Regions from separate parts of the Shewanella pealeana ATCC 700345 genome, predicted to be linked through region 1. Evidence: riboswitches for the same ligand, from Rfam matches in the RefSeq annotation. Region 1 holds a riboswitch; each other region holds the start of a gene.
The links. A riboswitch is a leader RNA that binds a small molecule or an ion and turns the genes downstream of it on or off. The one in region 1 is predicted to bind lysine.
Positions count from the first base shown of each region.

Region 1 (11,027 bases):
ATCGATTACCCGGGATCGAAGCACTCGATGCGTGGTGAGAAGGTGAGAGTACATTTATATCACTCACTAGCCGATTTTTTAAATCGAGAGCTTAAGCAGTAATAACACAATGGCTAGTGTGATATAAATCGGGCGTTGCTACTGTTAATTGCGATTAATAGAATGCAATTAGTAGACCACGCCTTTTTTATTAAGGTTAATTTGAAATTAAATATCATTAATAAGAACAAAGCTTGGCTCGAATCGAGAACTGTATTTATTTTGCTTGCCAGTGAAAAGGCGTAGCGCAGAATTAATATGAAATACTATTACTTTGTAGGTATCTGATTGAGCTAAATATCATTTTTAATGGCTGACTATTAAGTTTCTTGCCGAGTAAAGTTCAGTTTTATTTAAGTCTATACTCTAATCTAACCGCTAATAAATATGCATGTTGGCACAAAGGTATCTAAATCTGGGCATAAAAAAAGCCAGTCAATCGACTGGCTTTTTATTTATATGTACTGCTTACAGTACATATAACGGAGCTTAGAATTAATCTTCTAAGCTACCGCAGAAACGGTAACCTTCACCGTGGATTGTTGCGATGATTTCTGGCGTATCAGGCAAGCTCTCGAAGTGCTTACGGATACGACGGATAGTCACGTCAACAGTACGGTCGTGTGGCTTAAGCTCACGGCCAGTCATCTTCATTAGAAGGTCTGCGCGGCTTAGGATCTTACCTGGGTTTTCAACAAAGTGAAGCATAGCGCGGAATTCGCTGCGTGGTAGCTTGTATGACTCACCTTGTGGGCTAACTAGAGAGCGGCTGTTGATTTCAAGGCTCCAACCGTTGAAACGGTAGAACTCAACTGCACTTTTCTCTTCTGAATCTGTACCTGTGCTATTAACGCGAGTTAATAGGTTACGAGCACGGATTGTCAATTCACGTGGGTTGAATGGCTTAGTGATATAATCATCAGCACCAATTTCAAGACCCAAGATCTTATCAACTTCGTTATCACGGCCCGTTAGGAAGATTAGACCGATATTATTAATTTCACGAAGCTCACGAGCTAGTAAAAGACCGTTCTTACCTGGTAAGTTAATATCCATAACCACCAAGTTAACTTTGTTGTCTTGCATAGCCTTATGCATTTCAGCGCCGTCATTGGCTTCAGTTACCACATATCCTTCTGCTTCAAAAATACTTCTAAGTGTGTTTCTTGTTACTGCTTCATCTTCAACAATCAGAATGTGCGGGTTTTGCATATTAATTACCTAATTTCTGTCAATTCTAACCATGAGTATAAAAAGTTTATACTCCATCTAGTTATGCTGATAATTCACTGATACACGTAGGTGCTTTCAAATTTGGTTCGAAACAGCAACACACTGCATGATAAGCAAAGTATGGGTATCTCACATATGGAAAAACGTGAACTGTATAAACTTTGATTAACGATAGTAGAAAAAAGTTCCTTACTTACCGTTTTGTATGAAGTTTAAATGTTAAATCAAACATAGATCACATTTGATACTGCTGTGTGGATTACTCTTCTATCTGTTTCAGATATGTGTAACAAAATGTGTTCGTTACATGTATCAGTATGAGTTAATCAACAAACCCTATTGTACTCGTTTTAGGCATTTGTTAACAAATGAAATGTTAACAAAATTGCTCAACGATATGATTTGGATCACTTTTTGAAAACTATATCATTGATTTTATTGTGTTTGATAAATTCGCTAATAGTGATATACATCACAAGGTTAGGAAGCGCTTACGAGTTTGCTATAATAATTACACCTAAATCGGAGAAATTGTTAGCAATGAGCAACTCAGTAGATAGCCTTTGGCACTATTATAAACAAACCGAATTCTTGTTTTCTCAGACATTATCCGCTCAATTATCCTTCGCAATTATCACCGCATACAACCCTAAAGGAGAGGTTCTCTCTCCTTGTCAAAATGGCCTTCTAGACCGAAAACTGCAGCATGAAATACATCAACTAGGCCTACCTTATCGCTCTATGGTCGGTGCTTCCCAAGATGGAAGACATATGGAGAAAAGCTGGGCAGTTTCTACCGATAAGCACTCGGCGATACAGCTTGGCCGTCTGTTCAATCAAAATGCTATCTATACCCAAACAACTTCAATATGCAGGATTCAGCATGTCGAGAAGTGACAGAGTTCAAGGCATGAAATTGTAGGACTAGTTATTCTAATTCAATATTTCATAACGCAGAAAAATGTTGCTTCTCTCCGTGCCCTACGGGAGTTCCCGTAGAATACCTGCACTGCGTTAGTGATATCGGTAAGGGAATAACCATTATCCTCAATCACTGCCTTATTCAGCTATCCTACGGGAGCTCTGAAACGAGCATCTTGAGGTAGCTTGGGTATATTATGTCGAAGCTGACCGTTTACAGTTAGTTCCCTGCTTAATGCCTAAGCAAGAAGCCTTTCTAGGCGCATTCTCGCCACGAGTGCGCAGAGTAGTAGACTTGCCTGATATTGAGTAAAATTAAATCATCTTAGATTTCCGTTGACTTAATTGGTTATTTTTTGATATTTTTTAATCTGTTATTTTGTATACAAAGCAGACTTTCTTCGCTAGTTCGATAGGACGTTACAGCTATACAAGATAAGTGCAGAAGAGGAGCGTTAACTAGGTAGTAAGTTTGAGGGGACCAAAACCCTTTGATGACTTATGAGGGAGATTAACGCCGAGATATTTAAAGCCATTTGGACGGGCTTGAATGTTGGTTGTACAGGCTGAATCCTGTCGATTGTCACCTATGTTTATTATGGTGGAGAGCTTCTGGTGACGATCGCTGTTTCCCCACTCTATGGGGGACATATCATAGCACCAGGCTCTTCGAACGAAGTTAGTTCGGAGCTTATTCATGTTAGTTTTTCAAAATACCCATTCTCGTCAATGCCTGCCGTGCCTATTATGCGTGGAGGCAGCGTTATGTCTTTAGAATCTGTTGTTAGCTTAAATGTTGCCAAGTTTGGTGGTACCTCTGTTGCCGACTATGACGCAATGCAGCGCTGCGCCGATATCATTATTGCTAATCCACAAACTCGAGTCGTGGTGGTGAGTGCATCGAGCGGGGTGACTAATCAGCTAGTCGCCTTGACCCAAGCCGAAACCAGTGTTGAAGAATCTAAAGCCTTGATCAAGAAGATCGCTTCGATTCAATATCAAATCCTCGATAAGCTGGGGAACCCGAGCGATGTGGCGGCAAGAATTGATCACATTCTCAGCCATATCTCGACCCTAAGTGAGCGCTTAAAGCTGACTCGTAGCAAGGCGGTGATGGATGAACTCTTATCTCAAGGTGAGATGTGCTCTTCAGTATTTTTTGCCGCGGTACTGCGGGAGAAAGGCGCTAGTGCATCGGCTTTCGATGTGCGCCAAGTGCTGAGAACCGACAGTCATCATGGACGCGCCGAGCCGCAAATCGAAATGATCGCCGAGTTGGCTAAGCAGCATCTAGAGCCTTTATTATGCGATCAAGTTATCGTCACTCAAGGGTTTGTGGGCGCCGATAGCGAAGGCAACACCACAACCCTAGGCCGTGGTGGTAGTGATTACTCTGCCGCGTTGTTAGCCGAGGCGCTGCAAGCCGATGCGGTAGAGATCTGGACCGATGTTGCGGGGATCTATACTACCGACCCTCGTCTGGCCCCTAATGCTCGCCCAATCCCTGAGATTAGCTTTAACGAAGCGGCTGAGATGGCAACGTTTGGTGCTAAGGTGCTTCACCCTGCAACCATTTTACCGGCAGTGAGACAGAAGATTCAGGTCTTCGTTGGCTCTAGTTGGGCACCGGAGCAAGGTGGCACTTGGATCCGTCATCAGGTTAAAAGTGAGCCTGTGTATCGCGCCGTAGCGGTGCGCCGAGACCAAACCTTGCTAAATCTCCATAGCCTACAGATGCTACATGCTCAAGGTTTCCTTGCCGAGACGTTTGCGACACTGGCAAAGCATAAGATCAGTGTCGACTTGATCACCACATCTGAGGTGAACGTAGCACTGACACTCGATAAAACAGGCTCGGACTCGAGCGGTCAAGGTTTATTGAGTGAGGCGTTGCTGCAAGAGTTATCGCAACATTGCCGCGTTAGAGTCGAAGAGGGCTTAGCTCTGGTTGCCGTTATTGGCAACAATATCGCTTCAACAGCAGGGGTATGTCGCCGCGTATTTGAAGTATTAGAGACTTACAATGTTCGTATGATCTGCCAAGGGGCGAGCCCACATAATCTGTGTATCTTGGTGGATGAAGCTGAGGCTGCTAATGTTATTGGCGCTTTGCATGAAAACTTGTTTGAAGCCTAGTTAACAGTCGACGCGAACAGGAAGTAGAGCCTTTTATGAAATTTACCCAATCTAGCCTAAGAGTGGGAGAGTTGGCGACTGGGCAGGAGCTGAGCGTTCCTGTTTACCGGATCCCAGCCCAAGACCTCGATGCGCCGAGCGTATTTATCCAAGCCAATGTTCATGGCGCCGAGGTGCAAGGTAACGCGGTAATTTTTCAGTTAATGAAGCAACTGGAAAAGCTGGATGTCAGGGGCGAGGTAACTTTACTGCCCTTGGCTAATCCTTTAGGGATCAATCAAAAAAGTGGTGAGTTTACCCTAGGTCGTTTCGACCCTATCACTGGGGTTAACTGGAATCGGGAATATCTGGATCATAAACTCGATGTCGCCAGTTGGTATCAAGAGCATGGTCATCTAGAAGATAAGGCGCTGATCAAGGCATACCGTTTATTGTTGATTGAGTCATGTCAGACTCACTTAAACAATGAGTGGGGGGTGACCACAGGTAAACGCCTCGCGGTAACGCTGCAGAGACTGGCTCATGAGGCCGATATCGTTATCGATCTGCATACTGGCCCTAAATCATGCAAGCATATGTATTGCCCTGAATACGATGTGGCCTCGGCATCTTTGTTCTCTATTCCCTTTAGTCTGGTGATCCCCAATGATTTTGGCGGCGCCATGGATGAAGCGGCATTTTGTCCTTGGTGGCAGCTGGCGGAATATGTGCAATCTCAGGGGCGCGATTTCAAGGTACCTGTATCGGCATTTACCTTGGAGCTAGCTAGCCAGGAGCGTATCGATATGGAGGATGCGCTCGAGGATGCGAAGGGGATCTTGGCTTATCTGAGTCATCGTGGGGTGGTGAGTGACAAGCTTGAACCTGCCGAGATGGCTAGGTATGGCTGTTACTTGAAAGATTATAAGAAGTTTCACGCGCCAACAGCAGGGCTTGTCGAATATAAGGCTGAACTCGGCGAGCCGCTCAAAGCGGGAATGGTACTTGCTAACATCTTAAGGCTAGATTTGTATGGCACAGATAACGAGCTAACAGGCTTGAGTCTTGAGCAAGACTGCGTGCCGATTCTGCACTTTGCCTCTGCATCTGTGTATCAGGGGACCGAGCTTTATAAGGTGATGACCAATCTATTTGAGCTATAGCTGCGAGTAGGGCAGGCCAAAGTTTGTCTGGCTAAAGTTTGTCAGGCCAAAGTTTGTAGCGTTGTAAAAGCTAACTTATGTTACTAATGCCGTTCAATTAAGGAAGTCACTCAGAGACAATTCGGTGACTTCGAAAGATAAGAATGCACCACGAAGGACACGGAGAGCACGAAGAAAATCCACTCTAAGTTTGTTGTTTTCTTCGAGTCCTCCGTGTAGCAAACGAAGTGAGCGCTTCGTGGTTTATTGCTTTTATTTTGCCAACTTTAGCAATTGGCTATGGCTTAACTGCGCGTACAATAGGGTTTTGTAGGCTGATTAAGGTTTCAGTCGACTGGATCTCATCGATAGATTGAATGCGGTTGATCAGTACGTGTTGTAACCCATCAATCGATTGGCACATTACCTTCACAAACACGCTGTAGTTACCTGTGGTGTAATAGGCTTCAACCACTTCTTCTAACTCGTTGAGTTTAGAGATGGCAGCAGGGTAGTCACCGGCACTCTTCAAATTAATACCGATAAAACAGCATACATCGTAACCTAAGGCCTTAGGGTTTACTGTAATTTGCGCCCCAGTGATGATCCCAGCCTGTTTCATTTTCTCAACGCGCACATGTATGGTACCGGCGCTAACACCGAAGCGTTTAGCTAATTCTGCGAAGGGGGTTCTGGCTTCCTTCATCAATGCAGATAGGATTTGATTGTCGAGCGAGTCTCTTTGAAATGGGACTTCCATAATAAATAGGTCGATTGCTTATTAGTTAGCTAACTAATTTACGTATTTTTTGATGAATATTCTACTGATTTATCAAAGAAGTGCTGCTGGCAACACATCTTATCTCTAGGCATCAATATAGAACTTGGCTTAGGTTAACTGATTTATACCAACTCTGGAGAGGAAACAATGTGCTCGAGTGTGAACTCGTATTGGGGCGATTTGCGCCAAGGGGATGAGCTCCTTTGGCGCTTTGCTAAAGCAATATCAATCAGCTAAGGGGGATTATTGCTCACCCTCGGCATTCATAAAGGGCGCATCACAGCTAAAGGTCATTGGCTCTTTAGTGTATGGATGGGTAATCGTCAGTGATTGTGCGTGCAGCAGTAGTCGCGGAGCGAGTCGCTTGGCCAGAGGATCTGCGTAGAAGTTATCACCCAAAATTGGGTGGCCTAGTGCCATCATATGTACGCGCAGCTGATGAGAGCGGCCTGTGATCGGCGTTAGCTTTACTAAGGTTGAGCGCTTGCCATAGCTAATCACTTCATAATGAGTCTGTGAAGGCTTACCTATCTTATGATCCACCTTCTGCTTTGGGCGATTTGGCCAGTCACAAATTAACGGTAGGTTAATGGTGCCGTGGCTCTGTTTGACATGGCCCGCGACCCTAGCATAGTAGGTCTTCTGGGTTTCTCTATCTCTGAACTGACGCTTAAGCTCCGACTCTGCGCTACGCAGTAACGCCACAACGATGACGCCTGAAGTCGCCATATCTAATCGGTGAACGATTTTAGCATGTGGAAATTCAGCCAATACTCGAGTGTAAGTACTGTCGGCGTGGGCAGGATCTCTTCCCGGAACAGATAACAGACCCGATGGTTTATTAACGACCATAATGTCTTTGTCTTGATGTAACACTTCAAGCCAAGGGGTTGTCGGAGGAGAGTAGACGAAATCAGTCATGATTGAACCTTATTAAAAATGCGCGGCAAAGATACCTCTTAGGCCGTTATCCATGCAAGCAGATTCGAGATAATCCATAACAACTTGTCTGTTCTGTTATTGCTCAGACTGAATTAGGAGAAACCTTCTCCGTTAACATGCATGATGGCAAAGGTCCAAACTACAAATGCAAGCGCACTGTGGATCAAGGCATAGAAAGATTGATCTAAGCGGCCCATGCTTCTGGCATCCCAGATCAGGTAGAGGTGCAGCAAGATAATGATAGGGAAAAGGGCTAATAGAGGATAGAGGCTTAATACGCTGGCATCGCCAAACACTAACCGGCTGAGCAGAGCCCAAACAACCATTAATCCAGTGAGCATTGGCGGCATCGCAATTCGATACTGTTCAGGGTATGGGAACATGCAGGCCTCCATTGCTTGCAATTATATCTCGATGGAGATTATACCAGAGGCTTTTGAGCGATAAGCTGTGCCTTATAACTTGCGTTGGGTAATTCTCCGAATAGATCTTCAGCGTACTGGAGAGTGTGCCAATTGGCAAATATTGCTCGTAATTCATTCGTTTTGAGCAAGAAGTTGGGATTCTTAGGGCGACCGATGAGTGCCTGTTGCTCGGTGAAGGTTTCATAAATAATTAGCCCGCCAGGCTTAATGCTATCCATGATTTGCTGGAAGAGAGGGCGGTGCAGGTAGTTAAAAACAAGCACAATATCGTAGTGCTCGGTGGGGAGGTTAGGGGCGCTGCCATCTTCGAGATCCCACTCCAGTAACTCGATGCGACTGTCATCAGCTGTGACATCTAGCCCAGATAGGTTTCGGTCGAGGTAACTAACATGGCAGCCTCTGTCGCTAAACCATTGACCATTACGACCGTTGCCACAGGCTAGGTCGAGTACTTTCGCCATGGGGGAGAGTTGATCTTTAAGTTGAGTAAATTGTTTGATTAATTCAGCGCTACTCATGGTGTTAGCCTTTAACTTCTTTTTTGCCGCCAATTCTGCGTCTATGTACGACTGAGTAATGTCTCAAACCGGAAGGACCATGAGAGACAACAACCGATAATAATACGATGGAAATCAGTAGCTCTGGTTTATAGTGTGCCAAAGGAATGAACAGGACTAGCAAACCAAGTTTTACCAAGGTTAGTACGCCCTTTAGCTGGATTAGCCAGCGCCAGTCACGCACTATCTCCCACGCCATCATGGCGGCTCCCGTACTCATGGCCATGATCCAATAGACCAACCATTGATCTTGAGGAACCTGCAGTAAAATGCCACCGCCAGCCCCTGTGACCCCCAAAATATGCAAAGCGCGTAGGGCGGTTTTAGAAAGCCGTTGGACCATAAATTGCTTTTCTGAGAGTTCTTTTCTGGCCATATTTAGGAGTCTTGTGCTGTTACTATTTTGCAAATCTTATCAGGAAATGGCTATTTGAAAAGCATTGAGAGATCACAAGCTCAATCTATAGTAGAAATTTGTTTCACTTGGCGTGTATGGCACAGCTAGTGTAGAGCAAATATGTGAGGCAGATATCGATACCTAATTATAGATAGTGGTAAGCTAGCGTTCATATGCTTACTCCTTGCTGTTGTTGATATTTTCATGCTCAGTCAATAATGGCCTTGGTCTGAATGGTGGAGATAATTTATCCTTAACTCCCTAGCAAAGCCTTCAGAATAAGCTGGAAAGCGAGCTGTCAGGAGCTCGCTTTTTCTTTGCCTGTCATTTCTCACTATTAGCCGTCACTTAAACCCAAATCTAACACCTAAATCTAACACCCAAGTCCAAAGCCATAACTGAAATATATAGCTAAGAGCCATTGCTGCTCGGCATCGGCTCCAGATAAGCACCGTCTTGTATCCTGTATTTTATCAGCTACTTTGGGCTTTAAAACGTGTAACAAGGTGCTTCAATACCTCACTCTAGAACCCTGAGCTAAGCGGCAAAAAATAACCCCAAGATGGCTACTTTATAATAGCGATTGGTATACACTGTTTAAGTTTCTCTCCTCATTTAGATAAGGTTTCTACAATGAAAATAGGCTTCTTTAGCGCTAAACATTACGACATGCAGTATTTCGATCGAACTAATGCCGCTTTCAGCGCCAAGATTGAGTACTTCGATTATCGCCTTTGCATGCAAACGGTTAAGTTAGCTGAAGGCTTTGAGATCGTGTGCGCCTTCGTCAATGATTCACTGTGTGAAGAGGTGTTGGTGGAGCTAGCACAAGGTGGAACCAAGATTATTGCCATGCGTTGTGCTGGTTTTAACAATGTTGACTTAGAAGCTGCCGAGCGCCTAGGCATGAAGGTAGTCAATGTGCCTGCCTATTCTCCTGAGTCAGTTGCCGAGCATACGGTAGCACTCATGCTGACCCTAAACCGTAAAATTCATAAAGCCTATCAGCGCACGCGAGATGCGAACTTTTCTTTAGATGGCTTAGTCGGCTTTAACATGCATGGCCGCACCGTTGGCGTGATAGGCACGGGTAAGATTGGTCTAGCAACCATCAAGGTGCTACAAGGCTTTGGTTGCAAGGTTGTGGCTCACGATCCCTACCCGAATCAAGCGGTTATTGATTTAGGTGTCGAGTACTTGTCACTTGGGCAGCTTTATCCCCTCTGTGATGTGATTAGCCTGCATTGCCCATTAACTCAAGATAATCACCATCTGCTCAGTGAAAACAGTTTTAGTCAAATGAAACCCGGTGTCATGGTAATCAACACTAGCCGTGGTGGTCTGCTTAACGCCCTCGATGCGATGGAAGCGCTTAAATCTGGTCAGTTAGGCTCACTGGGCTTAGATGTTTACGAGAATGAGAAAGAGCTTTTCTTTGAAGATAAGTCGAGCGAGATCATTCAAGATGATGTGTTTAGACGCCTGTCGGCGTGCCATAACGTGATCTTTACTGGCCATCAGGCATTCTTAACCGAAGAGGCTTTGAGCGCGATTGCCCATACGACACTGACAAATGTCACCCAGCTTTTAGCCGGAGAGCATTGTCCTAACGAGCTGTATTAGGAAGGAAAGCCGATGATTATTACTCAAGAAGTCCATGATATTCCCACCGCGACAGGCAGCATGCGAACCTACCTATACCGCCCCGACAGTGAAGGGCAATTCGCGACTATTATTTTTTACTCTGAGATCTTTCAGCAGACGGCACCGATCGCGCGTGCGGCAGCTATTCTCGCAGGCCATGGCTTTGTGGTCTTAGTGCCAGAGGTATTTCATGAGCTAAACCCTGTTGGCACCGTGCTTGAGTACGATGATGTCGGTAAAGATAAAGGTAACGCCGATAAGTTTGCTAAGCCGCTTGAACACCATGACAGTGATACTGAGGCGCTGGTGGACTTTGCTCGCAGCTTAAGTTTTTGCAGCAGTCACATTGGCAGCATGGGCGTATGTATTGGCGGTCACTTAGCCTATCGCGCGGCGCTTAATCCTGATATTCAAGGGGCCTTCTGCTTATACGCAACAGATATCCATTCTAATACGCTACCTTGTGATAAAGGCAACGATTCCTTGAGCCGCACCGGCGATATCGCAGCCGAGCTAGTGATGGTGTTTGGTAAGCAAGATCCTCATGTTTCCAGTGAAGGGCGTAAAGCTATCTATAACAAACTTGAAGCCACTGAACGCAAGTTTAATTGGCTTGAGGTGAATGCTCAGCACGCCTTTATGCGGGATGGGAGTGATAGGTATGATCCAGCGTTAGCTATTCAGATGTATCTGCAGGCGGTAGCGTTTTTTCAGCGAACACTTAAGTAAAACGCTTGAGTAATGTTTTGAATAAAATACGTTAATCAATGCAAATAAAAAGGGCCGATATAATCGGCCCTTTTATCTATCACGGAGTAACTAATATTAATA
Region 1 covers NC_009901.1:909,937-920,963, forward strand. Annotated here, with positions in the region: gene SPEA_RS03865 (S9 family peptidase) at 1-102, shown strand, start outside; gene arcA (two-component system response regulator ArcA) at 535-1,251, opposite strand; gene SPEA_RS03875 (DUF3293 domain-containing protein) at 1,813-2,169, shown strand; lysine riboswitch at 2,631-2,813, shown strand; gene lysC (lysine-sensitive aspartokinase 3) at 2,959-4,329, shown strand; gene SPEA_RS03885 (succinylglutamate desuccinylase/aspartoacylase family protein) at 4,365-5,471, shown strand; gene asnC (transcriptional regulator AsnC) at 5,749-6,210, opposite strand; gene rluA (bifunctional tRNA pseudouridine(32) synthase/23S rRNA pseudouridine(746) synthase RluA) at 6,475-7,152, opposite strand; gene SPEA_RS03900 (hypothetical protein) at 7,266-7,556, opposite strand; gene SPEA_RS03905 (class I SAM-dependent methyltransferase) at 7,595-8,116, opposite strand; gene SPEA_RS03910 (hypothetical protein) at 8,121-8,531, opposite strand; gene SPEA_RS03915 (2-hydroxyacid dehydrogenase) at 9,186-10,175, shown strand; gene SPEA_RS03920 (dienelactone hydrolase family protein) at 10,188-10,925, shown strand.

Region 2 (11,027 bases), 2.1 Mb from region 1:
AGGAGCAAGATGAGCTTTTGGTCTGTCACTATAGCCTCCTTATCTGCATCCACAATGCATAAGTTTAGACTAATATAGTGAGTGATTCTTCAGCCTTACACCTTGATTGAGATCAAGACGCAAGGCTGAACATCTGCGCTATTGAGAGAAAGCCTATGGCCTATTCTGTATAACGCCTTATTTTGCGGTTTCTTATTAGCGTTTTATTTACATCGCTTGTTTAAGCAGCTCGATAATGTCTTGATGCTCACGGTCGAGCGCTAAGTCCATGGCGCTTGAGTCATGAATATTCTGATGATGAATCGTCTCTGCTGCACCATTAGCCAGCAGTAATTCTACAATCGCTGCGCGTTCATTATAGTTACCAATAACAGCCTTAATTAGTGCTGTATTACCATCATCAGTCATCGCATTAACGTTTGCGCCTGCTTGCAGTAATAACGAAACCACCTCGGCAGTGCTATTTCCGGCGGCCGTTATGAGTGCGCTCTCACCTTCATCATCTTTGTCGTTTACGTCTGCGCCCTTAGTTAACAGCAACTGCATTTTCGGCAACATGCCGTTTAAGCTGGCAATATAGAGCGCTTTAGTTCCGTCACTCCCGGCTTGGTTAGGGTTAGCGCCCGCCTCGAGTAGCAAGCTAACAATCTCAAGAGTGCTTTTTTGGACCGCATGATTAAGCGGTGTATTCTTGTACCAATCGCCTTTATTAATATCAGCGCCATTAGCTATCATATTGGTTACCGCTGCGGCATCTTTATCTAAAATAGCCTGGATAAGTGCGGTAAAACCACTGGCGTTTAAGCCATCCTCATCAAAGCCATCGGCATCAAATCGATCATCGTTTTCATCATCGTCATCATCATCGTCGTCTTCATCATAGTCTTTCTCGTCATAGTCATAGCCGTAGTCAGCGCCGTTACCTTGCTCACGCCCTTCTATATAGGCACTCAATCCTGGCCAGTTGCCACGATCACAAAAGTCGTTAAACTCAACGATAGGCTCATTAGGCGACTTCTCAATTAAAGTTTCTAACAGTTGTGTAGACCACTTCAAGGTCTCAATCGGCGTGCCTAGGCAGTTATGATGAAAAATAGCGATTTGCGCAGTGACGTTATTAGTAGCAAAAGCTTTCAGCAACATCTGTGATAACGACTTAACCTCATCAACTTCGCACTCAAGGCTGAGTAACAGCAACTGCTTTTCTAGTCTAAAAGCAAAGATATCGTCATCAAGATGATCAAGCTCAGGGATCAGCAGCTTTATCGCTGCATCAGCAGTCGTACTCAGTTGCATACAGATAAAGTAAGGCTCATCATAACTATCTAATCCATCAAGATGCCCGCGGAGCACATCGTCTAGCTCTAATCTGTCGAAAATATTACTGCTGAGCATGTAAACCTCATTTAAATTCATTTCTGGAGCGGGAATACGAAAATAGCAAAGTAAAACAGATACAAGCTTCCCCGTGATGCGCAGTAGACTATGCCTTAGCCCATACAAGTACAAGCCGTTACTTTTAAAAGGGATAATTGATTTTTAAAATTGCTCTGATGATCAATATTTAGAATAAAATTGAGGCCAAGTTTATCGGGATAGAGAAGAGAGACTACCAAGTATCTGCATCGAAGCGAGCGGCTCTAGCCTCAGCCTGAGTACACTCTGTCATGTGCATCAGTTCGGCTAAGGTAATATTTGGGTCTTCACGGATCAAGCGGACCAGCTTTGCTTCTAACGGCTCAAGCTTGTCCGCATGGCTAAGCAATGCTGCGTCGATTTTTCGAATAAGGTAAGTAAACTCACTCCCCCCAGAGCCTATTTGCACTATTTTTAGCTGCTGGCAAAAAGATTGAATACTGATAGCCTCACCTGTTACCCCCCAGTTTCTTGAGCGGCGCACACGCTTAAGCTCACAATTGAATTGCTGAGCAAGGGTTTGTGCTTGCTTTACCGCTTCACGGCCAATTCGATGAATGAGTGAGGGAAGCGAGATGGTGATATCTTGTTTCATAGTGGTGTAGTAAGGGGTCTTAGGCGATATCCAATCACGCTATTTTTTCAGTCTAAACGGAAAAACTCAAGTCATGCTTGTGGGGACATAGCTGTGTCCCGTCCTGAAATAGGTTGACGGTTTTTACTAGACCAGTAGCTTCTGCTGCTGGTCTTTTTTATGCACTTGATTAGGTGTTTTCATACCCAAGCTTAAGTGCGGTCTCAGCTCATTGTATATAAAAATTGACTCCTCAACGAGTTGCTTTAACTCATTAAGGTTGCAGCAAGGAGATAATAGAAACTCTTGCTTTAATATCCCATTTATACGTTCTGCTAGTGCGTTTTGGTAGCAGTCATATCCATCGGTCATTGATGCGCGGATGTCACTTCTTTGCAACGCTAACTGATAAACGGCAGAGCAATACTGTAACCCTCTGTCTGAGTGATGCACTGCTCGATGTTGATACTGCCGATTACTTATCGTCATTTCTAACGCTTTGACTACGTCTGTAGCTTTCATTTCATTACTTAATTCATATCCCATTATTTTACGACTGAACGCGTCAGTTACCAATGATAGATAATGTATGCCTTGCTCTGATTGCACATATGTTATATCACTAACAAACACCTCTTCAGGTGCTGTTGGCACTAACTCTTTCAGTAAATTTGGATGTTTCTTCATCCAATGTTTACTGTTAGTCGTCTTGGTATAATTACGCTTAGGTTTGACTAACAAGCCTTCACTTTTCAAGTAACTAAAGAAGTTATCGCGCCCAAGTTTAATCCCTTTCTCGATGAACTTAGGTTTAAGTAAAAAGTAGAGTTTCTTGCCACCAATCCGAGGCATAAACCGACGGATATCTAGTATCATCGCTCTTACAGGGGCTAACTCCATTGCTCTACAATTCGCTCTTCGTTCTCTTTGATAGATAGCTTGTCTTGTTATACCCAGAAGCTTACAAGCGCGATTTAAGCTCGTTACTTTCTGTTTTTGAAGACTTCTCGCTCCCTGGCTAAGTACTTTTTTCTAAGGCCAGCTCCATATTCTGCATCAATAATATCAACGGCTTCATTGAGTAATAGATTACGTAAGTGCTCATCTTCCAGCTCTTTTTCAAGGCGCTTAATCTTTTGAGCTGGGGTTTCTTTAGCTTTAGTTGTTTTTGGCATAGTCATTCTCACTGGTTGAGTCCAGTCCATCTTACCGTGCTTTCTAAGCCAAGTAAGTACCGTGGAGCGACCTTGGATGCCATAGGTTGTTTGAGCTTGTTTATAAGTCATATCGCCTTTTTCTACGGCAGCTACAACTTGTAATTTAAAGCCTAACGAATAATCTCGCTGTGTTCGCTTAACGCGGGCTGGTATTGGTGTAGTCATTATAAAGTCCTAAATGTGTAAACACATTTCAGGACAAGACACTGAAAATAAAAAAGGCCCGTAAAGGGCCTTTTCTTTGGGTTAACTTTTCGCGTTAAACCCTCGGTAACTGGCTATGCATTAGCTGGTAGCATTTGCTGTCTTTTATGACGACGAAGATGGAATACACAGTTCGCGATAAACCATAGGCTACTCACCGCAATACCGGCAAGGGTTGAGCCAGTGATGCCCATCGCCAGATAACCGAGGAAGGCACCAAAGGCAACCGTAACGGCATAGGGCAGCTGGGTCATAACATGGTCCATATGATGACAGCTCGCGCCTGTCGCCGATAAGATACTGGTACTCGATATAGGTGAGCTATGGTCACCAAATACAGAGCCAGCCAATACCGCCGCAAGCATAGGCATTAATAGACTTGCGTCACTGGCAATAGCGATATCACCAGCCAGTGGCAACATGATGCCAAACGTGCCCCAGCTAGTACCGGTGGCAAATGACATCCCGCATGCTAAAACAAACACTAAGGCTGGTAGAAGCTGAACCGGAATGCTGCTCTTAGTCAACGCTGCTAAGTATTGGCCAGTTTGCATATCGCTCACCACAGTACCAATTGTCCAAGCAAACAGCAGGATAATAATCGCAGGCATCATAGCCTGAACACCTTGTGGCGCTGCAGATAACCATGTTTTTGCTGGCAACTTTAATCGCAGGGCGAGCACGATAGAGACGGCAAGACTACACAGCGCCGCATATACCAAGGACGAGCCCACATCGGTATGCTCAAGAGAGCCTATCAAGCTAAACGCTTGGCCCTTAGCCGACAGGGCATCGGCGCCACTCATCACCATGAAGAAGATGCTCGACAGGGTTAAGGTCGCAATAGGTAAGACCATATCAATCATGCCACCACGGCCTTGCCCCTCGGTGGTGATTTCAAGCCCTTTAGGGCGTCCTTTAGACTCATCCCACAGCTTGCCCTCTTGCGCCCAACGTTCATGTTGACGCATAGGGCCAATGTCGAGCTGAAAAGCAATGACGACAAGTACCATTAACAGAGTAAACACCGCATATAGGTTCATTGGGATCATCTGTACAAACATGGCAATAGGGCTGATATCGGTAATACCATTTGTCACCAAAATACCGCCTAAGATCGCAATGATAAATGCGCCCCAAGAGGAGATCGGCATGATGACGCACACAGGCGCGGCAGTTGAATCCAGCAGATAAGCCAGCTTTGCCCGCGAGATCTGGAATCTATCCGTTACCGGGCGGCAGATAGGGCCAACTGACAAACTGTGAAAAAAGTCATCGATAAAGAAGGCAAAGACCATTAAGCCGGTAAGCATATTGGCACTGCGGCGGTCTTTACAACGACGCACTCCCCACTCAGCAAAGGCTCTGGTCGCCCCCGTAGCCGTCATCAGGCTGATCAAACCACCGAGCAGCAACATAAACAGTAACATATTGACGTTGCCGCTATTGATAGCGCCATCGGCCCAAAAGATCCCGGAGACAATATTAAACAGATAGTGAAGTGCATTCAGCGGATTATAGCTGTTTAACAGTATGGCACCGGCAAGAATACCAACCCCTAAGGATAGCAGTACACGGCGGGTCGTAATGGCGAGGATAACGGCTAACAGTGGTGGCACCACCGACAGCAGGGAATCGGAATATTGAACTAAACTCATGATCTCGTAACACCTATTATTTAGGTGGAGATCTACCAAAAGGATAGAGAAACAGATTTCAGTCGAAATAATACTTCTTACCCCTTTAGGTAGCGCTCCATAGACAACATAACTATGGCAGTCCTGCATCTGTTAAATGCAGACCCAGCGATTGTTGATGACGCAACAATAACTTCGGCGCTGACTCCTTTCCCCAGATGTCTTAGGTGTCACCCTCTATCTGGATACTTTTAGGCAGCGCGCCTCTACTCAAAGGATTAAGCCTAGATAATACTCATAGATTTGTGAGTTGCAAGAATATTTATTCAATCATCCTCTAAGGTATGCCCCTCCCCACTTAGTGGTTGATTTTCACACTACAAAATAGCGTTAACTAGCACAAACTCACTCATACGTCGTGCAACGACGTGCGGAGGGGACCATCTTAGCCATAAAGAGGTATAACATTCAATCTGACGGAATATTGCTCTACCTAAGCACCCTCTAGCCATCAAATTCAGTGATTTATATCGCCACTATAAAAAGGAAAAACGGCTAACTCTCTCAGGATTGATTTAGATCAATGAGCACCTACGCCTTTTCGGGTCATATAAAGGTGAGCTCGATCACAAACAGCATTTACAACTACACCGACCGGCTCACGCAAGCACAGCTTTTACTGCTGTGAATAGCAATAATTCTAATAATGAAACCAAAAATATAGAGGTACCCTATGGAATTACTACCAAATTGTTATACCGATCTATGCGTTAATGGGAAATGGTTTCACTATGATCACGGTGCCAACTCAGTATTCATGCTCAATGGTAGTAAGCCACTCACCTTTGAGTTAGATTCGTTACCTAAAACCGAAGATGAACTAGAGATGCATTTAAGCGCAATTTCTTCCGAGCTCATCTAGCGTATCCAAAGCAAGCGAACTGATTTGGGTGATCATCTAAAATAGGCCGAATTAGGCCTATTCTGCTTATTTTTGGTGGTGCAAGCCGCTATCATTTTTAGTGCCCTCTATTGCCAAGCACTTGTAACGCGCTCCGGGTTTTCATCACCACAACCACCATGAGCTAAACACTACAAAACTAATAACATCTAAAAAATATAGGTACTTAAATACAAAAAACCTCAAATTGTGCAGTCCAAAAGCTGGAAGCCACAGGTCGTTTTTCAGGCTGAACCTACAGGCTATTGTAAAAAACTTAAAAATAAATATGGACAACGTTAAATTATCGGGTACTATTTATCTCGCTCTGCTATTGAGAGTGATTAATGAAACATAAAAGTAAAACATCAGAATTCCTTCGTTATTGTTGTTATCCTCAGTTTTCCCTTATCTTCATCATCACATTAAATAATTCAATTTTTCAGTGCATCGCATAATGCGACAATTTTTTATGAATTTAAATATATAAGGGACACAACATGTCTAATACAACTGGTATCGTAAAATGGTTTAACGAAGAGAAAGGTTTTGGTTTCATTACTCAAGACAACGGCGGCGCTGACGTATTCGTTCACTTCCGTGCAATCACTTCAGACGGCTTCAAGACTTTGGCTGAAGGCCAGAAAGTATCTTTCGAAGTAGAGCAAGGTCAAAAAGGCCTTCAAGCAGCTAACGTAATCGCGCTGTAACTTCGTAAGTTGACGTAAATGGTTTTATAACCATTTACGTCATTTCAAACTAACGCCAAAACACTAACGTTAGTAAATCAACTTCAACAAAAATGCTTTAATCAACATTTATACTGTATCTGCGAAAACATTAACATTTCAATCATCTGCTTGTTGTATATGTCATTACGTTTCTGAATCACTTCGTTATATTCTTATAAATCCAAATTAAACATCAAAAATAAAGACTAATTTTAAGTTTTACTTATTTTTACGTCATCATTTTAAAAAAGGTTAACTATGTCTCGTACATCGGGTCCAAAACGATTTTGGTTTCACCAATCAAAAAAGAAATCAGCACAAACTAAAATAACCAAAAAAAGGGTATAAATGAGAGTAAATTTTAATATTTTTAAAGATAACATTTCTTGGAATGCACTAATCCACCAGTTAAATGGTGATGTACTATTGCGTCATGTTCTAGTGAAAGGCAATGTCGTAGACAGAAATATAGACTTTATCTATTGTGATGAAACCTGCCAAGGTAAAATCATTAATGGTGATAACCAGCTTATCGGTAATTTTTCAACCTCCTACTAGTAAACTCACAGGCACGGGCTCCAAGCACCCAATGTCACTCTTAAGTCTGCCACTTTAAGAGCAGACAGAAGCTAAGAGAATTGACGGAGAATTCGGTCGAACAATCCGTATCTCAGCAATGACTAGCCCTAGATAAAGAGCCTTGCCTACCATAGATAAAACATCATTCGGTCACACAAGACTCAGATTCTCCCCTAGGATTTAAGAGCTGTGCGGTGGGTGCTCACAAACCATAAATAATCTTCAGATAATTAACAGCAAAGTAATCCACCGACCGACGTAGCAGGCTTAAAGTAAAAAGGCCCCGAAGGGCCTTGGCATGTGCGTTAAATTTACGTATCTAGGGCGGCGGTTAAACTCCACTATCTACCTTTAGACAATCTGCAGGGACATGCTAAGGGTGAAGTGCGTCAGATACCGACCAGAGTTACCTGTCAGCCCAATACACGCTTACCTACCGCTCAAACACGTGGTATTTCTCGATGGCAAATGTCTTACCTGTGGCGTGACAGGTTGCACAAGATTCAGATGTTGGCGCTGTGTACCACTCACCATCATCACCAGCACCTTTCTCGGCACTTAGCTCTCCGCCATTTTGAACCATATGGTTTAAAGCTTGGTCGCTGTCATGACAGGCATAACAGTTAGCTAATACTGGGCTAGACATCTTAGTGGTATCGCCAGCGTGATAAGCTTGTGAACGAATATACTGGTTTGGTACGGCATAAAGGTCGATACCATCGGCGTGACATGCGACACAGTTTTCAGCATTAAGCTTAGCAGCTGAGTTAGCAATGCCATCGTCATCATTTACCGTGTTGCCTACCCCCCAATGCATGCTGTGGACCATAGGACCAAATCCTGGTGCAGACATTTTTGACTTGCGGTCTTGGCCATTGTTATGACACGCAACACAATCTATGCCCCCCTCTTGATAGCTACCATTTTTATGATAGTTACTCTCACTGTTATGACAGCTAGTACAACTATCATTGGTGACAGCAAGACGACGATCATACTTACCTTCAGGTGTAAATGTTGGCACTGTAACCGCAGGATCATAAATATCAGTCGAAACAACATCTGAATAAGATGTCAATGTCACGCCGGAATAGCCCGGGTCCATACCGTCATTCATGTCAAAGGTGACTCTAGAGCTCGCAGATAGATTTGAGTTTGCAAAACCCGTTACAAGATCTGGGTAACAGACTGAACGCGTACCGTCTTCACGCTCAACATATTGATGAGCACCATAGGCATTGGCTCTACCAACAAGGGTATTGTGCTTACTGTCATAACCATGAATATAAGCGCCTGCATAGCTCAACTTATCGCCATATAAATTAGCAATATTAAGCTGAGTTTGAGTTTCACCTTCGATTTTAAACAACTTCAGGTCAGTACAAACAGCTCCTGTTGGTTTATCAGTCCAAGTAACATCCTTGTCCCAGTAAGGGGCTGATAGGGTCGTAGTATGTGACTCGCGGATCTGTTGACGCTCTACAAGCCCTGATTTAGTCGCGTGGAGTTCGCGTACATCGACATCGTCGGCAAAAGCGGCAATCTTATCATTCAGGACGGCGCCCGATGCGTGACAATCAACACAGCCATTACCCGCTATGCTCGTGTTCATTACAGGCTCTGCGTGGCAGGTAGAGCAGTTAGTCACTTGGAAATCACGTTCGAATGATTGATGATTAATATGACCTATTTTTTGCAGAGTATTTTTCGCATAACCACCATTTTCCTCATTACGGGAAATATTGCCATGACAGACCATACAACCTGCAACGAAATCGACCTTGCCCTCTAGATCGATAGCCGTATAACTAGGATGAGGGAAATCAGATGTACCGTAATCCACATGGCATGAATAGCAGGTCTCTGTGGTTGTTGTATGCAATGCATCAGGTTTGTCGACGATTAGTGGCATACTGCGGGCAATCGAAACAGTATCATTAACTTCAGCTCCTCCGACGCGCAACCAAACAATCCCTGTGTCTCCCGCCTTCACATGCTCCATCGGCATAACAAAGCTATAATTACCCGCTTCATTAATAGCTAATGAGGCGCCTTCAGGATTGCTATCTTTTGTCGCATCAAAAGTGCCATAGCCGCCAAGAGTGCCTTCACCTGAACGACTTAATCCAATACCTTTTTCAGTTTGTATGGCGAACTTAGCTTCAGCCTTTTGCAGGCCCTCTATTATTACACCGTCTTCATTAATAGCCTGAAACTCGAAGCTAATTTGACCATCTTCTATGGTATGATTTATTAACTCAATTTTAGTTTCTACAGAACTGCCAATGGTGGGAGGGATATACTCGCCATCGGTGCCATCTTTACCATCATCACCACATGCACTTAGGCCCATTGCTGCTGCAACCGCTAATACTAAATAGCGTTTATTTAAACTCATCATAGTCATCCTAATAGTATTGTTGTTTTTATTGCTTGAAAATAGTATTTACTTATTACAAATAAAATTGTGAACTAGGCACCACTAATAAAGCGTAAAAACAACAATTTATATAAGTTGTGACCTTGCAAAATTATTAAAATTCCAGAAAACAACAACAACACAAAGATCACATATGTGAATTCTAAATTCTAAAAACCGTGGCAACAGAAATACACTCAAATATCTGGAGATTGTTTAATCGACGTTAAGGCAAGTTAAAACTCATAGCGCTGTCGATATTGATAAGTAATTGCTTAAGAGTAATAACTTCTGTCAGCAGTATAAATCCCTACGTCATACACGCTAAGCTGTACGTGCCCCTACCCAATATATTTAACCAGCCAAACCCGAACCGTCGACCGACAAACACTAACAAAAGCGCAGAATCAAGTGATATAAACCATCAGGATATAAAATACAAAATAGCTAATCATCCTGCGTTCGATATTGACTAATGCCCCCTATAGCTCGCTAGAACACAAAGTTTAGCTAGCAGCCCTCTTGCATGCTTCACGCAATTACGGCTTTGGTTTTTCATACTGATATCTTTAACAATAAATGCAGCAAAAAATTTGAGAGGAGCCCTATGAATGACTATCGAATTGTGCGCTGAACTATACATTAGCGGGAGATATATTCACTACGTTCATGATGCAAACTGTATATTCATGCTAATGACAGTGGTTCAAAGTCCCCTTAATTAAACTAATCAAAAAGGAAAAACTGAACTAAAGATGTATTTAGCCGATATCGCTATAATTCGCATACCCAATAATTGACTAATCACTGTTAACATGTTTTTAAATAGCCATAGCAGTTCTTGTTGAAGGTAGACCCATCCAATTAACCGCCCCTATAATAACCATGTAAATACTTAGCACGGTTCTAATTTCATCTTCATTTATATTTTTCATTAAATGAGTCAAAAAACTGTTCATTACCACTTAATTAGTCAGATTTATAATTATTAAGTTTCACTACTAATAGCGTGACAACATAAGCCCCCCCCCACTATAAATAGCGACAGCGATACTGATTTGTAACAACAGATTATAGGTGTTGCCGCAGTGGAAGTATTATCCCCAGCGATTATCTGTGCTCATATAGTAAAGGGACAAGTACAGTTATGGCACTCAAGACTCAGCATAAAATCGCTAGTCACACAGAGTCATGAAACGATCCCATCAGCCAATAAGAGCTTTTCACACAACCACTCGCGTCGCTAATGTGAAAAGCACATAATACTAGATGGGCTTAATTGACCAACTTGTGAAGACGCTTACTCGCAA
Region 2 covers NC_009901.1:3,993,128-4,004,154, forward strand. Annotated here, with positions in the region: gene SPEA_RS17185 (hypothetical protein) at 1-29, opposite strand, end outside; gene SPEA_RS17190 (ankyrin repeat domain-containing protein) at 208-1,395, opposite strand; gene SPEA_RS17195 (ribosome recycling factor family protein) at 1,610-2,011, opposite strand; one part of gene SPEA_RS22845 (IS3-like element ISSpe1 family transposase) at 2,138-3,015, opposite strand; one part of gene SPEA_RS22845 (IS3-like element ISSpe1 family transposase) at 3,015-3,372, opposite strand; gene SPEA_RS17210 (Na+/H+ antiporter NhaC family protein) at 3,486-5,069, opposite strand; lysine riboswitch at 5,152-5,325, opposite strand; gene SPEA_RS17215 (hypothetical protein) at 5,782-5,970, shown strand; gene cspE (transcription antiterminator/RNA stability regulator CspE) at 6,489-6,698, shown strand; gene SPEA_RS17225 (hypothetical protein) at 7,068-7,277, shown strand; gene SPEA_RS17230 (multiheme c-type cytochrome) at 7,732-9,699, opposite strand; gene SPEA_RS17235 (DUF3083 family protein) at 11,018-11,027, opposite strand, start outside.
Region 2: it holds a riboswitch for lysine, as region 1 does, so the genes downstream of both, SPEA_RS17210 (Na+/H+ antiporter NhaC family protein) here and lysC (lysine-sensitive aspartokinase 3) in region 1, are expected to answer to the same signal.

Region 3 (11,027 bases), 2.6 Mb from region 1:
ATTACCCGCCACAATCGCGTAGTCGGCCACATCTTTGGTCACCACGGCCCCCATGCCTATTACGGCGTGATTACCTATGGTGACACCATCCACAATCCCCGCTTGAGCGCCAATCCATACGTCTTCCCCTATCACCACACCTTTGGAGTTAGAGGCTTGTTGATAGATTGGGGTATCGGGCGCCATACCGTGATTAAAGGCGTAGATGGTAACGTTATTAGCGATGCGGGTTTGATTGCCTATCTTGATCCCGTGACGGCCACCATCGAGGGAGCAACCGTGATTAATCGCCACTTCATTGCCTAATGTAATAGGGCCGTGCAAGAAGCTGTCAGCGGCTATCATACATTGATTGCCGATATTGATATCACGTCCAGGCTCTGCAAAAAGGTTCGCCTCTGGCGCCACGAAACAGTTATCGCCAATAGAGATGGTTTCTACCGCACTAAAATGAGCTTGCACTTCAGCTTGCCATGGCTTGGCCCACTGAAGATGTTTCTCTTTTAGTGAGAAATAAAGCCAAGGCATGTAAGACAAGCGCTTTTGATGCTGAGTTCGGTAATCGGGCTTAGTTACTGCTGGCTTTTCCATAGGTTTGCTTAACTCTGCGATGTTGGCTGAACTGATTGCGGAGCAGACGGTAAATCTTTACCAATCGTTGACGGGCGCAGTTCAGTGACTTCAATACCTTTATCTGTGATCACCCATAAGATATCTAAGTCATATAATGCGACTTGATAAAGCTTTGGATCGGCTTTGGCCTTCTTATAGGCTGGGCGTGGATCTTGGGCTAACACCCCTTCAATTAATTCAGCAAGGCGCGGGTAAGCGGGGTTTTGCAGATATTTTTCAAGCTGAGTTTGTGCTTGCTGATTGAAGTAAACATTGGCTAAAACCGGGGCGTCCTGGGCAATACCGCCTTGAGCATTCTCGATAGAATCTGAAAACGGAATATAGGGCTTAATGTCGATAATCGGTGTGCCGTCGAGCAGATCCATACCAGAGATCTCGAGACTGACCTTACCGTTATGGGTATGCACAGCATGCAGTTTTACCACTGACTGACCGATGCCGTTAGGTCTGAAGGTCGAGCGAGTGGCAAACACGCCAAGCTTTTCATTGCCACCCAGCCTTGGAGGACGAACCGTTGTCTTCCAGCCTGCCGCTAAGTTTTCATGGAAGCAAAATAGCAGCCATAAATGTGAGTATTGCTCTAAGCCTCTAACTGCATCAATTTGGTTAAAGGGCGGGGCTAACTCGACAAAGCCGCGTGCAGCGCTTACCAAACCTGGTTGTCTGGGGATACCAAACTTTTGTTTATAAGGAGTGCGGCAATAGGCGACGGCTTGAATTTGGTTACTAAAAGACATTAAGGCTACTTATAAAATAGTAAATAATTACTGTTGGATGTTGGTTGTCACAATCGCTTGGCCGACACAAAGCGCTCGGCTTACGCAATTTTGACTGGCTTCTTCAATCAATAAACAGTTTTTGATCACTAGTCCGTTGGCCTGTTTATCGGCTGCAGCTCGGCGAGCCAGAGTGCGTGCTTCACTGACCGAGGCCGGAGCATCATTTTCTGATACTTGGCAGGTTTCACCTTCGACCATGCCTTTCACTTCAAAAGGGCCTACAGGCTGAAGTGTACCTTCATAGACAGTGACATCGGATGCCTTAAAATAATCATTAATGGCATCGCTATCGAGATTACTGTTAAAGGTGTACTCACCCGCACAGCCACCGAGCAAAAGAATAAAAACTGAAGGTAATAGGTATTTCATGATCGTTGGCCTGTTTTATTATTGAGGTGAATGAGCCGTTTTGATGAATAAAGCTGCAATAAAAAAGTGCTCATAATGAGCACTTTTCCTACCGTTAGGCTTTATTCGCACTATAAGTTTGAAATTTTAGCGCTTTAGGTACTTTTGATAAAGCTGTTGATGACGATTATTAAGATCAATTTTACGACCATCGATATAGATTGACTCAATACCTGCCTGCATTGGGTCCAATATGTCACCCGTTGCCAAGATAATATTGGCTCTAAAACCCGGTGCTATCGCTCCCATATCATGGATATCTAACACTTTGGCTGCATCTAAGGTGATGCTCTTTAGCGCTTCCTCTTTGGTTAAGCCATAGGCAACAGTTTGCCCAGCGGCAAAAGGCAGATTGCGGCTATTCCAGTCAGACGAGAAGGCGAGGGCAAACGGCACCTGAGCCTGCTTGAGTAGAGCAGGAATTTTAAAGGCCAGATCGATCGGTTCATCGTTACGTTTAGGCAGCGTTAGCGTTCGGTTATAAATCACCTTGGCGTTAACTTCGGCAAGTGCGCCAGCGACGCGCCAGGCGTCGTAACCACCAACAATCACCAACTTAAAACCAAACTGTTTGCTTAGGGCGATAGCTTCCTCAATCTGCTTTTGCGACTGAGCATGAACAAATAGCTGCGCCTTGCCTTCATAGAGTGGCGCTAAAGCCTGCCAGCGAAGATCTTTCTTATTCACATTGCCCGACTTGGCGGCAAGCTGATAACGCTGACCATCTAGAAACGCGGCGTAAACCTTCTCGATTCGAAGCTTTAAATCTTGCTGTTGTTCCTTACGTTTGTCGCTATCTTTGGATAACCAACGAATATGAGGCCAGTAAAGGTGGAACTGCTTATTCGATTCGACTAAGGCATCTTCAACAGTCCAGCTGTCCATCGACACTAGCGCAGATTGTCCGGCTAACCCATCACCCTGAGGTACGACTTGGGCATGGGTAATACCATTGACTCTGACCGTTGGAATGATCTCCGAGTCAGGGTTAAAGGCTGAAATAGCCTCTAGCTGAGGGTTGATGTCACCCACCTCGTAGGCGTCATTGCTTGGGCGCATCATCTCCACTTCAATCAGGCCCATGGTGGTATCCAGCGCAATTAACCCAGGATACAGGTGTTTACCACTGGCATCGATAATTTGTACACCATCAAGCAGCTCTGAATAGTCCTGGCTCATTGAGGAGTTTAATGACGTGTTTGATGAATTGCTTGTTGCTGGCTCAGTTACTTCAGCTTTGGCTACATCTAAGTCTTGCGCCACGGCAATAACTTTACCATCAGCAATCAGTACATCGCTGTCTTGCATCACGCCATTAGTAACGGTGTGCACCGTAGCATTAGTAAATAGTATGGTTTGGCTTTGCGCCTTAGCCGGCAGCATGTCATGGGCATTGGCCATAAAACACAGTGGCAGGCTTAGTAGGGCGATAGTCTGCTTCAAAATTGTTTGCTTAAAAGCAGTGGCTCTAAAAGAGGCATTTAACGTCATTACAGTGCTCCTTTGGCTGACTGCTGCCATGCATTAAAGTGGGTATCGCAGTGCCATTCAGGCTCGGTTAACTCTATCGGGGTTTCGCCTTGTTTATGGGCATCATCGCTGCGAAGGACTTTTTGGATAAGTGCAGCGCGCTCTGTTGCAACCTCAGTTTGTGCAGTTCTGTCTTGTTCGCGGCTGAAATAGCGGCGGCCGCTAATCCAGGTAGAGTCGACCTTGGCGTAAACAGAAAGTGGCTGGTGATCCCATAACACGATATCGGCTTGTTTACCTTCAACCAATGAGCCGACCTTGTCTTCAATACCGAGTTGAATAGCAGGGTTGATGGTGATCATCTTCCACGCATCTTCTGCCGCCATGCCGCAATACATCATCGACTTTGCCGCTTCCTGGTTAAGTCGGCGCTGCATTTCATAGTCGTCGGAGTTGATGCTGGTGAGAACGCCTTTGTTTTGCATCAAGCAGGTGTTCTGTGGGATAGCATCATAGACTTCAAACTTGTATGCCCACCAATCGGAGAAAGTGGAGGCATGGGCGCCGTGCTCGGCCATCTCATCGGCGACCTTATAGCCCTCCAGAATATGGGTAAAGGTGCTGACTTTGAAGTTGTACGCCTCGGCAAGCCGCAAGAACATCAGTATTTCAGATTGCACATAAGAGTGAATATGAATATTGCGGGTTTGTTCTAACACCTCAGCAATTGCTTCTAAGCGATAGTTATACTGCGGCGCGACCGTGCGCCTGCGCTCGCTTGAGCGCATTTTTTTATAATCGGAGTGAGCCTTGCGATAGGCGAGTGCTTCGTTGAAAGCCTCGCTAAATAGGGATTTAACCCCGATGCGGCTCTGAGGGAAGCGACGGGTATAATCGTCACCCCAGTTACTCTGTTTAACGTTTTCACCTAAGGCAAACTTAATGCTTGCTGGCGCATCTTCAAACTTCAGTTGCTCGGCATTATCGCCCCATTTAAGCTGAATGATCTGCGCTTGGCCACCAATGGGGTTGGCGCTGCCGTGAAGGATCTGTGCTGTGGTGACACCGCCAGCAAGACCGCGGTAGATGGCGATATCATCTGGGTTGATCACATCGCCAATACGCACCTCAGAGGTGATAGCGTCAGTGCCTTCGTTTGTACCGCCGTTAAGGGCAATATGAGAGTGCTCGTCGATAATGCCAGCGGTGACATGCTTACCTGTGGCATCGATACTGGCATAGCCAGAAGGGGTCTTGAGGTTTTGGCCTATCTCTTCAATTTTTCCTCGGGCAATGATCAGATCGCTATTGCTGAGTACGCCGCTCTTATCTGAGGTCCAGATAGTGGCGTTTTTTATATGTACCTTATCTAGCGCCGGGCGCTCATTTAAACCATAAGCCACATTAGGCGAAGTTAGCTTGGAAATAAGCGCGGTTTGCGTTGGCTTATCTTGCTTACTCTCTATAGTAACTGGCTTGAGCTTTATTCCACCAAAAGGAATGGTTTGGTTACTGCTGTCGAGCAGTCTACCCGTCAGGCCTTGGTCATCTAACCAGAGGGTGAAGCGACTAACGCCTTTAAATCCCGCCTCAGATAGGTCGGCGCTAAACGTGAGCCGTCCTTGTTGGTAATCAAGGTTGGCTAGCTCAATGGTATTCTCACCGCTAGAAAGCGTACCACTTAAAGACGGAGATTGGCTAATGTTGAGATCGAAGGCCAGCTCGTTAAGCTGCAGCTGATAGGGCTTGTCGAGTAGGGCTCTATTGCGATTGATAAGCTGGCGCTCTTCACCCTGTAACCAGATACTGACAATCTTACCGTCATCGAAAATATTACCGTCGCTGATGACCAAGTCTGCCATAAAGCCAGGTTCGAGTTTACCCGCTAAATGATCGATCCCTGATATTTCAGCGGCGTCGGTGGTTAATGCGGCTAGGGCCGCTTCTTCAGACAAACCTCTTTCAACGGCTAATTTAAGCCTTGGCCAAAATTTATCAGACTCTATTCCGTATTGAGTTAATGCGAACGGAATTTCGGCATCTGCAACCTTGGCTAAATTACTTGGGGCGCGCTCCCAATGCCTTAATTGAGCTAGGCTGACTTCACGCTCACTATCACCGTCGATTATTTCAGGTGCGGCGGGATAATTAAGTGGCAGGACGAGGCTGAAAGGGTAGGACTTTAATTCCGTTAATCTTGCATATTCACGACCATTGCCAATTAGGCTGCCGCTTAACTCATGTTGGTTTAATAATTGAGCAGCTCTGAGCTGATTATTGAGGTTTTTAGTTTCAAAGATGAAACTTTGCTTTTTGGCGTCGGCTAGCCGCTCAAATGCAATATTAAACTCAACCGTCTCTCCAGAACTTTTATTCTTATTTTGGTTATACCAGTTTGCATCGGACAAGGTTTGTCTAATTAATGCCATACTGCCCATTAAAGATTGTGGATAATCTTGAACAGAAGAGCCTTTGTTAAAGGCCATAAATTGGCTCGTATGTGCATTATAAATAACATCATTAGCCTTCTTATTGGCTAACGATAATGTCACACCCTGCCCGCGAAATATTCCATCTAAATAGCTAGACTGGACACTGGTAAAACCATTATCAACCCATTTCTTTGCTTGTTCTTTATCTGGATAGACATAATTGAACCACTGCATCTCTGAATGGATTGCACCATTGCTTGCGTTACCGCCGATACGTTTAATTTCATATACGGGGCCTGATTTATCTTGAATCTCTCTTTCATAGTCGATGGCATATTCAGTAAAGGGATCAATAAAGCCTGAATATATAGTGTGCCCCGACAAATCTATTTCAAATGCCCCATCGGGAATATCGTTATCCTTAATGACGGCTTTGATTTTATTGTTTTCAATCAATAGGGTAGCATCTTTTAGCATGTTGCCTGGTGCCAGCATCAGGTTTGCATGGCTTAATGCCGTGAGTCTGGGGGTGTTGTCGGACAATTGCTCATTAGCAAATAGCGCTTGGCTATATAACAAGCTAAGTAAAGCGATAGGAGATGTGATTATATGTTTACGCATTATTCTACTTATTATTGTTAGATAAACAGGGAAATGATGAGCATATCCTAACTTATTAACAATGACTAAGCAGTAATTGTAACGACCAATGTGAAAATTTTAACCTAAAATGAAAAAGCCCCGCAATCGCAGGGCTCTTAGTTTGGATGACTCGATATTAGATCAAGAAGTCTTCCATTGTACGGCCGTTCTCAAGTTGGTTCTTAAATACAGTTGGCATACGGCCTTGACCAGTCCACTGTACCATTTCGCCATCAACTTCAATTTGATATTTAGCTGGACGAGGAGCACGCTTCTTAGGAGCGGCTTTAACGGCAGCGCCACCAATATCGTCAACAGATAAACCGATAGCTTCCATTTGCTTACGGATCTCTTCGATTTTAGCATTACGCTCAGCCATCGCTTCTTGTTCTGCAGCATCTTGAGAAGATTTTTCTTCAATGATTTTTTCTAACTTCACTGATAGTTCTTTTAAATCATTTAGTGACAAGTCTTTCACTGCAGCTTTAAAACGACGACCATGTGTCAATATTTCAAGAAAATCGCTCATAATTATTTAGGTCCAATTAAGAATAAGATAGGTAATAACTCTATTGGCTTAAATAATAGAAACTATTTGGATAAGGATCAAATATTATTTTTGAATTATTTATATCGTTAAATCGTTAATATGAATAACTTAACTATCATTGTGGGTTAATAAATGTTTTAAGAGTGTTTAATTCAATAAAGGCTTATGTTGTGTCAAGCTGGGTGGACAGGTGTTTGAAACTTGGTTGACGTTAACGTTAACAGCACGTAAAGTGGCTTTAATTTCGGTAATAGTCGCAACAGCGTTATACCTGTGGCTCGTTACTTAATTTCGAACATTATAAGAGACGTAAGAAGGAAGCCCTATGAAAGTATTGGTGCCAGTTAAACGTGTCGTCGATGCCAATGTAAAAGTCAGGGTTAATGCTGACAATACTGGTGTTGATACCGCAAACCTAAAAATGGCGATTAACCCTTTTTGTGAAATTGCCGTTGAAGAAGCCGTTCGTTTAAAGGAAGCAGGAAGCGCCTCTGAAATTGTCGTATTAAGCATCGGCCCTAAAGCATCCCAAGAGCAGTTAAGAACAGCGCTTGCGTTGGGAGCAGACCGTGCCATTCATATCGAAACAGAAGAGGACTTAGTGCCGCTGTCGATCGCCAAGCTGATTCATGCTGTGCAACAAAAAGAGCAGGCAGAGTTGGTTATCTTAGGTAAGCAGTCAATTGACGGTGATAACAATCAAACCGGACAGATGCTTGCCGCTATTGCCAAGATGCCACAAGCAACGTTTGCCTCAGAAGTTAAACTCGATGGTGATAAGCTCGTTGTGATCCGTGAAATCGATGGTGGCCTACAAACAATCAGGTTGCCACTGCCAGCGGTTGTGACTGCGGACCTTCGTCTAAATGAGCCACGCTATGCCAAGCTTCCTAATATTATGAAAGCAAAGCGCAAACCTCTTGAAGCTCTGACACCAGCAGATTTTGATGTCACCCTTAAGTCTCACCAGAATATCCTTAAGGTTGCCCCACCAGCTGAGCGTAGCGGTGGTGTGATGGTTGCGTCTGTAGAAGAGTTGGTTGAAAAGTTAAAGAATGAAGCGAAGGTGATCTAATGGCAATTTTAATATTAGCAGAACACGATAACGCCAGTTTAAAGCTAGATACCGCTAAAGTGGTTGCATGCGGTCAAGCCATTGGTGGAGATATAGACGTATTAGTAGTCGGACATAACTGTGATGGCGTGGCAAGCGAAGCGCAACAGTTAACAGGTGTGCGTAATGTACTGCTTGCCGATTCAGCATCGTATGCCAATCATCTCGCTGAAAATATTTCTGAACTAGTGCTTGGCGTCGCGTCTGATTATGAGCATGTGTTAGCGCCAGCCTCAAGTTTTGGTAAAGATGTGCTGCCGCGAGTGGCTGCACTTTTGGATGTGTCTCAACTCTCAGAAGTTGTAGAAGTGGTTAGCAGCGATACATTCGTCCGTCCTATCTACGCCGGTAGCGTGCTTGCAACGGTTCAGAGCCTAGACGATAAGAAAGTGATGACGGTACGTTCGAGTGCGTTTGATGCTGTCGCAACAGATGGCAATGCAGAGCGTGTGCCCCTTGCCCAAGACATGGCGGCACAATCTGAGTTTGTTGAACAGAGCCTAACTGAATCTGAGCGTCCAGAGCTAGGCAGTGCGTCGGTAGTTGTTTCAGGCGGCCGTGCCCTAGGTAACAGCGAAAACTTTGGTATTCTTGAGCAACTAGCAGATAAGCTAGGTGGCGCCGTTGGTGCATCTCGCGCTGCAGTTGACGCAGGCTTTGTACCAAACGACTTACAGGTGGGTCAGACTGGTAAGATAGTTGCGCCTGACTTGTATATTGCCGTCGGTATTTCTGGTGCTATCCAACACTTAGCAGGCATGAAAGACTCTAAGGTGATAGTGGCAATTAACAAAGACCCTGAGGCGCCGATTTTCCAAATTGCGGATTACGGTTTAGAGGCGGATCTGTTTGAAGCGGTACCTGAATTATTAGCCAAGCTTTAATCTAATGATTATATCCTGTGCAACACCTATGCAGCGTGAAGTTGTTTCACACTAGTAGTCAGCTTGTTAGTGGATGTGAGTTAATTTGGTATTGTTCGTGATCTGTGTCACGATAAGCGGCTTTAGGGTAGCATCTCTAAAGCCGCTTATGTTTTTATGTCCGTCACGCTTTTTGAGCTAGCCTTAAATTGCGTCCTGAGAAGTAGAGGTGCATTAAATATCAGTATCGATAAGTAGGGTGATGCCGCTGATCTATCGAGAAAGGATTTGATGCCGAAGTGACATAGCATATCGGGGCTAGTTGCTGGGGCTGTGACCAAATAGGGACAGCACTGCCATAGTATTTCTTATCTGGAAGATAAGAATTTTTATATTAATGACGAACCATTAATATGGCTATGGAGCGCTACTGATAGGGCAGGTGTAAACAGATATCTATGCTATATCCCACCAGTTCAGTCGGCCTCCATTCGTATTTAGCGAAGAAATTAAAAAATGACAATTATAAGCTATGCCGATTCGGCTCTGTCGCTACTGCCTCCGGTAGTGGCAATCGTACTGGCGATGTTAACGCGCCGTGTTTTACTGTCTTTGGGTGTGGGTATCGTATTGGGGGCATTGCTGCTTACCGATTTCTCTGCCATGCAAACAGCGCAGTACCTTGGTGAAAAGGTGTCAGCTCTGGTTTGGGATGATGGCGCCTTGAACAGTTGGAACCTATATATTCTTGGTTTCTTAGTGTTACTTGGAATGATCACCGCGCTAATCACCGTTAGTGGCTCGGCCAGAGCCTTTGCCGATTGGGCTCGTACCCATATCCGCAATAAACGTGATGCTAAACTACTGACTATGTTCTTAGGTTGTGTTGTGTTTATCGATGACTACTTTAACAGCTTAGTTGTGGGTAGCGTCGCCAGACCACTGACCGACCGTTACTACATCTCACGCAGCAAACTCGCTTACCTGCTTGATTCTACAGCAGCGCCGATTTGTGTTATCTCGCCAGTATCGAGCTGGGGGGCTTATATTATCGCCTTGATTGGCGGCATTCTTACGGCTCACGGCTTCACAGATACAGGACACTTAAGTGTGTTCGTACAGATGATCCCAATGAACTTCTACGCCATTTTTGCACTCTTGCTGCTACTTTGTGTTGCCTTGATGGGTCTAGATATTGGTCCAATGCGCCAACATGAATTAAAAGCGCAGAAGGGCGAGCTTTATGACGAATCTAAAGGTCTACCACCAGGAGCCAATTCAGACTTACCAGAAGCGGATACCGGTAAGATCATGGGGCTATTCCTACCTATCACAGTATTAGTGTTTGCCACTTTCTACTTTATGGTTAGCAGCGGCGGCGATGCGCTAGCGGCAAAGGGCCAAGCATTTAGCCTAATTGGTGCATTCGAAAATACCGATGTGGGTTCATCATTGTTCTTCGGTGCTGCAATTGGTCTAGCGGTTACTTTAGCTTTGGTTATCTACCAAGGCGTAGAGAAATTGATGATCGCTAAAGGGCTGTTTGAAGGTGCTAAGTCGATGCTACCTGCGATTTATATTCTACTGTTTGCTTGGACAATCGCCGGTGTGATTGGTCAGCTTGAAACCGGTAAATATATGGCGAGCTTAGCAACAGGCAATATTCCTTTTGCTATGTTACCTGCCGTGCTATTTATTCTTGCAGGCCTAACCGCATTCTCGACCGGTACCAGCTGGGGTACCTTCGGTATCATGTTACCAATCGCTGCCGATATGGCGATGGGTAGTCATACCGGAATGATGCTACCTATGCTTGCGTCAGTACTCGCTGGTGCGGTATTTGGTGACCACTGTTCACCGATTTCTGATACCACGATTTTGTCGTCAACAGGTGCAAACTGTCACCATATTGACCACGTGATGACTCAGTTACCTTATGCCTTAATCGTTGCAGGCATTAGCTTGGTAGGTTACTTAGTACTGGGCTTCACTGAGTCAGTAACAGCTGGCCTAATAGCTTGTAGCGTACTGTTTGTGATTAGCATTATCGTACTGCGCATCAAGGCATGTTCGCCAGATGCAGCGTGTAAACAGTAAGGGTTTATAATCTAAATTGCATGAGAAGGTGATTCTATA
Region 3 covers NC_009901.1:3,483,407-3,494,433, reverse strand. Annotated here, with positions in the region: gene SPEA_RS15115 (acyltransferase) at 1-591, opposite strand, end outside; gene tsaA (tRNA (N6-threonylcarbamoyladenosine(37)-N6)-methyltransferase TrmO) at 600-1,370, opposite strand; gene rcsF (Rcs stress response system protein RcsF) at 1,398-1,781, opposite strand; gene SPEA_RS15100 (amidohydrolase family protein) at 1,908-3,311, opposite strand; gene SPEA_RS15095 (amidohydrolase family protein) at 3,311-6,343, opposite strand; gene SPEA_RS15090 (H-NS histone family protein) at 6,501-6,893, opposite strand; gene SPEA_RS15085 (electron transfer flavoprotein subunit beta/FixA family protein) at 7,240-7,989, shown strand; gene SPEA_RS15080 (electron transfer flavoprotein subunit alpha/FixB family protein) at 7,989-8,912, shown strand; lysine riboswitch at 9,108-9,329, shown strand; gene SPEA_RS15075 (Na+/H+ antiporter NhaC family protein) at 9,408-10,988, shown strand.
Region 3: it holds a riboswitch for lysine, as region 1 does, so the genes downstream of both, SPEA_RS15075 (Na+/H+ antiporter NhaC family protein) here and lysC (lysine-sensitive aspartokinase 3) in region 1, are expected to answer to the same signal.